Regions from separate parts of the Ventrimonas faecis genome, predicted to be linked through region 1. Evidence: a T-box and tRNA genes for the amino acid it is inferred to sense, from the RefSeq annotation. Region 1 holds a T-box; the other holds one or more tRNA genes.
The links. The T-box of region 1 lies ahead of leuS (leucine--tRNA ligase). A T-box ahead of a tRNA ligase gene usually reads a tRNA of that ligase, here a tRNA-Leu.
Positions count from the first base shown of each region.

Region 2: it encodes a tRNA-Leu, which carries the amino acid that the T-box ahead of leuS (leucine--tRNA ligase) is inferred to sense. The anticodon was not compared.

Region 1 covers NZ_JBBMFJ010000021.1:55,284-58,694, reverse strand. Annotated here, with positions in the region: gene WMO41_RS10640 (ANTAR domain-containing response regulator) at 1-455, shown strand, start outside; gene dapF (diaminopimelate epimerase) at 521-1,345, shown strand; T-box leader at 1,401-1,641, shown strand; gene leuS (leucine--tRNA ligase) at 1,703-3,411, shown strand, end outside.
Region 2 covers NZ_JBBMFJ010000020.1:10,899-14,309, reverse strand. Annotated here, with positions in the region: gene WMO41_RS10110 (glycoside hydrolase family 13 protein) at 1-1,019, shown strand, start outside; tRNA gene WMO41_RS10105 (tRNA-Tyr) at 1,164-1,245, shown strand; tRNA gene WMO41_RS10100 (tRNA-Leu) at 1,263-1,348, shown strand; tRNA gene WMO41_RS10095 (tRNA-Phe) at 1,385-1,457, shown strand; tRNA gene WMO41_RS10090 (tRNA-Gly) at 1,583-1,655, shown strand; gene WMO41_RS10085 (leucine-rich repeat protein) at 1,819-2,949, shown strand; gene WMO41_RS10080 (VWA-like domain-containing protein) at 2,969-3,411, shown strand, end outside.

The sequences.
Region 1 (3,411 bases):
CTGTCTGCACATCCGGAGCGCAGGTCCTGTCCCAGATGGAAGAGTTAAACTGTGGGATTGTAGTGTGCGGCTACCGCCTGACAGACATGCTGTACTCGGAACTGCGTGACTGCATGAATGCGGAATCAGCAATGCTGATGATCGCGTCCCCGAATAAATGGTCTGCGGATGCGCCGCAGGATGTGGTGTGTCTGCCCATGCCGTTAAAAGTCCATGACCTGGTGGGAACCCTGGAGATGATCGTGCAGACCCAGGCAAGACGCAGAAAAAAACTGCGCCAGCAGCCAAAGCAGCGCGATGAGAAACAGCGCACCGTGATTGACAAGGCGAAGGCACTTCTTATGGAGCGCAACAGCATGACCGAGGAGGAAGCGCACCGGTACATACAGAAGTGCAGCATGGACAGCGGAACCAATATGTACGAGACAGCCCAGATGGTCATCAGTCTGATGTAGGGCGAAGGTATGAGAAAATAATGAGTGACGCAGGTCACGAGAACAGGACAGGAATGGAGAGGTTTATGAAATTTACAAAAATGCAGGGAATTGGAAATGATTACGTCTATGTCAACTGTTTTGAGGAAAACGTGGAGGATCCGGCCAGAGTGGCAAAGCTTGTGAGTGAGCGCCATTTCGGCATTGGTTCAGACGGCCTTATTCTCATCTGTCCGTCCGATGTGGCAGACTGCCGCATGCGGATGTTCAACGAGGACGGCAGCGAGGGCAGCATGTGCGGCAACGGCATCCGCTGTGTAGGTAAGTACGCCTATGACCACGGCATTGTGGACAAACCACAGATTTCGGTAGAAACCCTTGGCGGAATCAAGTATCTGGATATGCAGGTGGAAGACGGAAAGGTGAAGACCGTAAAGGTAGATATGGGCGTGCCGCAGCTGACCAGTGAGCTGCCGGAAAAGATCCAGGTGGAGGGAAAAACTCTGGAGTTTACCGGAATCGATGTAGGAAATCCTCATGCGGTTTACTATGTGGATAATGTAGACGGCCTGGATCTGGAGAAAATCGGCCCGGCTTTCGAGATGCATGAGCGTTTCCCGGACCGCGTCAACAGCGAGTTCATTCGCGTGATTGACCGGAAACACCTGCAGATGCGCGTGTGGGAGCGGGGCAGCGGGGAAACCTGGGCCTGCGGAACCGGAGCGACGGCCAGTGCCGTGGCCAGCATGATGCTGGGGCTGGTGGACGATACCGTGGAGGTACAGCTCATTGGCGGAAACCTGGAGATTACCTGGGACCGGGAAAGCGGTCATGTTTACATGACCGGTCCGGCTGTAGAAGTATTTTCCGGCGAGATCGACCTGACACAGTACAATGGAAGAGAAGTGTAAATCCCCAATCCACCCCTTGACACAGATTTCCAATTATGTTAAATTAGGTACTAGCGTAAATGCGAAGAAGAGAAAAAGTATGCGTAACTGAGTTTTCAGAGAGCTGCCGGAAGGTGCAAGACAGTAACAACGTGCGCAGAAACTGGTCTTGGAGCAGCCCGCCGAACATGCTTTAAAAGCACTAAGTAGGCCGGGACGGACATCCGCCGTTATCGGAATCAAGCGCATGCGAAAGCATGAAGCAGAGTGGTACCGCGTAAGGATCAAGAAGTGAAAGAATATCCTGCGTCTCTGACAATTTCAGAGATGCAGGTTTTTTTATTCCTTTTATTCCTTAAATTGCAATCAGGAGGAAGAATCATGGCAAGTTACAACCATAGCGCCATTGAAAAGAAATGGCGTGAAAACTGGGAGAAGAACCCGATCAATGTCAATGACGGCAAAAAGCCGAAATACTACTGCCTGGATATGTTCCCGTATCCGTCCGGCAGCGGACTTCATGTAGGTCACTGGAGAGGCTACGTTATCTCTGATGTATGGAGCCGTTACCAGATGTTAAAGGGTCATTATGTCATCCACCCGATGGGTTGGGACGCATTCGGCCTTCCGGCAGAGAACTACGCAATCAAGATGGGGGTTCATCCGGCAAAATCCACCGCTGAGAACATCAGGAACATCAAGCGTCAGATCAACGAGATCGCAGCCATCTATGACTGGGATATGGAAGTAAACACCACCGATCCGGAGTTCTACAAATGGACCCAGTGGATCTTTGTACAGATGTTCAAGAAAGGCCTGGCTTACGAGAAGGAGTTCCCGATCAACTGGTGTCCGTCCTGCAAGACCGGTCTGGCCAACGAGGAAGTTGTTAACGGCTGCTGCGAGCGCTGCGGTTCCCCGGTTACCAAGAAGAACCTGCGTCAGTGGATGTTAAAGATCACCGCTTACGCTGACCGTCTCTTAAACGACCTGGACAAACTGGACTGGCCGGAGAAGGTTAAGAAGATGCAGAGCGAGTGGATCGGCAAATCCTACGGTGCTGAGGTTAATTTCCAGGTTGAGGGAAGAGACGAAAAGATTACCGTTTACACCACCCGCCCAGATACCCTGCACGGCGCAACCTTCATGGTACTGGCTCCGGAGCATGCTATGGCAAAGAGTCTGGCTACCGACGAGACCAGAGAGGCTGTTGAGAAATACATCTTCGATTCCTCCATGCGTTCCAACGTAGACCGTATGCAGGATAAGGAGAAGACCGGCGTATTCACCGGAAGCTATGCCATCAACCCGTTAAACGGCGCAAAGGTTCCGATCTGGCTGTCTGACTATGTACTGGCAGATTACGGTACCGGCGCAATCATGTGTGTACCGGCCCACGACGACCGTGATTTTGAGTTCGCAAAGAAGTTCAATATTCCGATCATCCAGGTTATCGCAAAAGATGGCAAGGAGATCGAGAACATGACCGAGGCTTATACCGAGGCTTCCGGTACCATGATCAACTCCGGCGAGTGGAATGGCATGGAGTCTTCCGTATTAAAGAAAGAAGCTCCGGCTATGATCGAAAAGATGGGCTTTGGTAAGAAGACCGTCAACTATAAGCTGCGTGACTGGGTATTCTCCAGACAGCGTTACTGGGGCGAGCCGATCCCGATCGTTCACTGCCCGAAGTGCGGCAATGTAGCGGTTCCGGAGGAAGAACTTCCGTTAAGACTTCCGGAGGTTGAGAGCTACCAGCCGACCGGTACCGGTGAGTCACCGTTAGCTGCTATCGATGAGTGGGTGAACTGCAAGTGCCCGCAGTGCGGCGGCCCGGCTAAGAGAGAGACCAACACCATGCCGCAGTGGGCAGGTTCTTCTTGGTATTTCCTGCGTTACGTGGACAACCACAACGACAAGGAACTGGTTTCCAGAGAGAAAGCTGACAAATATCTGCCGGTTGACATGTACATCGGCGGCGTAGAGCATGCAGTCCTGCATCTTCTGTACTCCCGTTTCTACACCAAGTTCCTGCACGACATCGGAGTCGTAGATTTCGATGAGCCGTTCAAGAAGCTGTTCAACCA
Region 2 (3,411 bases), on a different contig from region 1:
AATTAAATTACGAGGATTCGCCAAAGCTCTTTGAATACATTATGAAGATTGCCAGCAAGTGGGTATCTGCTCCCTACGGGGTAGATGGCTGGCGTCTGGATGTGGCGGCAGACTTGGGCCACAGCAGCGAGTATAACCACAAATTCTGGCAGGAGTTCCGGAAACACGTAAAGGAAGCCAATCCGGAAGCTATCATTCTGGCGGAGCATTACGGAGATCCCAGCAGCTGGCTGGCGGGAGACCAGTGGGATACGGTCATGAACTACGACGCATTCATGGAGCCGTTAACCTGGTTTCTGACCGGAATGGAGAAGCACAGTGACGAATACAACGGAGCCCTTTACGGCGATGGCGTGAGCTTCTTCCGCTCCATGTATTACCATATGAGCCGCATGCAGACCCAGTCGGTTCTGGTGGCCATGAACCAGCTTTCTAACCATGACCATAGCCGTTTCCTGACCCGTACCAACCAGATTGTGGGACGTTTGGCCAGTGCCGGGGCAAAGATGGCTGAGTTTGGCATCAATTACGGAACGTTCCGGGAAGCCATTATGGTGCAGATGACCTGGCCGGGCGCGCCGACTCTGTATTACGGAGATGAAGCCGGTGTCTGCGGCTGGACGGATCCGGACAACCGCCGGACTTATCCGTGGGGGTCCGAGGACTTTGAACTGATCGAATATCACCGCTACCTCATTGACCTGCACAAGAAGCTTCCGGCCCTGCGCCGCGGCTCCTTAAAGCAGCTGCAGGCCGACCGCCAGCTGATCGTCTACGGCCGCATGAGCGGAGAGAACAAGTGCGCGGTCATCATCAACAACCGCGGCGAGGGACGAAGCGTCAGTGTCCCGGTGTGGGAGCTTGGCATCACAGATGAGGATGTGATTACCCGGATGATGCTGTCTGATGAGAAAGGATACAACGCAGGCCGCATTGATTATCATGCGGACCATGGCTGTCTGACGCTGGATGTACCGGCGCACAGTGGTGTGCTGTTATCGAGTGGGGCGCTGGTGTAAATTATGTAAAAAAAGACCTTCGCGGGTGCAATGCCATGCGAAGGTCTTTTGTCTTTCCAAAATAAAAATTCGAAACACGGAAAAAACTGCTTGCTTTTTGGCAGTCCGTATGATAATATAATTTTTGCTTGTTGAAGCTAGTATGGATGGGTTCCCGAGTGGCCAAAGGGGGCAGACTGTAAATCTGTTAGCTGTGCTTTCGGTGGTTCGAATCCACCTCCATCCACTTCCTGAAAAGGATATGCCGCAGTGGCGGAACTGGCAGACGCACAGGACTTAAAATCCTGCGGGACTAATCTCCCGTGCCGGTTCGATTCCGGCCTGCGGCATTTAGATTTCAGGTATTTACAGTTACGATGAGACAGGCCTTGGTAGCTCAGTTGGTAGAGCAGAGGACTGAAAATCCTCGTGTCACTGGTTCGATTCCGGTCCAAGGCACTTGGATATGACAATTGTTCTTATTCATCGGTTTTTCATGAATTTCAAAAAACTTTAAAAAGTGCTTGCAATTTGGAAAGACTTGTGGTAAGATATGAAATGTCCAAAGGACAGCAATTAAATATGCGCGAGTGGCTCAGTTGGTGGAGTACGACCTTGCCAAGGTCGGGGTCGCGGGTTCGAGTCCCGTCTCGCGCTCTCAAAACAAGAAAAAGGATATCCGAAATGGATATCCTTTTTTCGTGCGTTCAAGCTTCCTGATGTCTCCATTATAAGAGTAATGTAAAAAAGAAACAAGGCTTTACTTTTGGGTGAAAGTTTTTTAATATAATTAAGGAAATCATATAACAGAGGCATAGCCATGAAGTTTATTTATACAAGGATCAAAGATGAGATTCGCATTGATCAGATAGAGGACCCGGAGGCGGTCATTTATGTGCCGGAACAGTTTGAGGACTGTCCGGTGACGGAGCTTGGATCCTATGTGCTGGCGCACAGTGCGGTGGAGGAGATTCACCTTCCGCCCTATGTGAGAAAAATCGGCGCATATGGGTTTTATGAGTGTGAGCAGTTGAAACGGATTTACTGCTACAGCCGGGTGTTAGATCTTGGTGCCGGTTTGTTTGCGGGGGTTCCGGCCGCGGAGTATCTGGATATTACAGAGTTTCCGGGGGAGCGCTCCTGCTTAAAGGAGATGCTGGCGGAGCTTCGCCAGACCTTGCGGGTGCAGCTTCATCCGATGCCGGCTGCAGCGCCAGAAGAAGCAGCAGTGGTTTTGGAGCATGTGGCAGAGAAAAAAGAAGCGCCGGTTTCCGGACAGGCGGCAGGCGAAATGGAAGCGCGTCTGATTTTTCCGGAATACTATGAGGATTCCGTGGAGAATACTCCGGCGCGCATTGTCAGCATTGAGACTCACGGCTGCGGACACCGATACCGTTACTGTTTTGCGGGACGTGTGTTTCAGTACCGCGAGTACGATGAACTTTTCCCACATGTTCAGGTGCAGGAGAAGGAAGAACTGGTGACGGAGCTGGCGCTGGGGCGCCTTCTGTATCCGCGGGAACTGTCGGAGAAGTACCGGGAGCATTACCTGGAGTATGTGAGGGAACACTGGAAAACAGCCGGAAAGCTGTTGATCCAGGCAGACCGGATGCAGCGAAACCGGGTGAGCAATCTGGAGCCGGGAAAGCTGCCGTGGCTGGTGGATGAGGTGCTGGAGCAGACCAGCACGAATCTTGCAGACCAGCTTGGCGAGCTGACAGGGCTTGCCCAGGAGGCGGGGGATACCGAAATGGTAAGCTGGCTCATGGAGCGGCGGTACCGCCTTCGGACTGCAGGTGCGCTTCAGAACATCGGCGGGACACAGACTGCTGAGGCAGTACTGCCTGCGGATGCTGTTCAGGGTACGGACAGAAGCCGGTTCGCATCTGGCAATCCGGAAATACCAGGGGAGTCACAGCGGCCGAAACGCAAACGCCGCTTCGAATTATAAAAGGAGAATGCAGACAGAGATGATCGATCCAACCAGACACAGACAGCTGGAAGAATTAAATATGGTAGAACTCTGCACCCGGATCTTCCGGAATTCCAGAAATGAGCTGTATCTGAACATGCGCTATCTGGATCTTTCCTTAAGCTCCCTTGGCTTTGAGGCAGATCCGAACTGCCGCGGTGTGGGGACAGACGGGTTTGTGATCTATTATCATCCGGACTATGTCTGCGACCTGTATCAGCGGGGGCGGGTGCATGTGAACCGGGCGTATCTGCATATGGTGCTGCACTGTCTGTTCTGTCACATGGATACTCGCGGAAAGCGGGAGACGGATCTGTGGAATCTGGCCTGCGACATTGCGGTGGAATCCATTCTGGATGATATGTATGTAAAATGTATCCGTGTGGCGCCGACACCGTTTCGCCGGGATTGGTATGGACGGCTGCGCGGAAAGCTGACGGT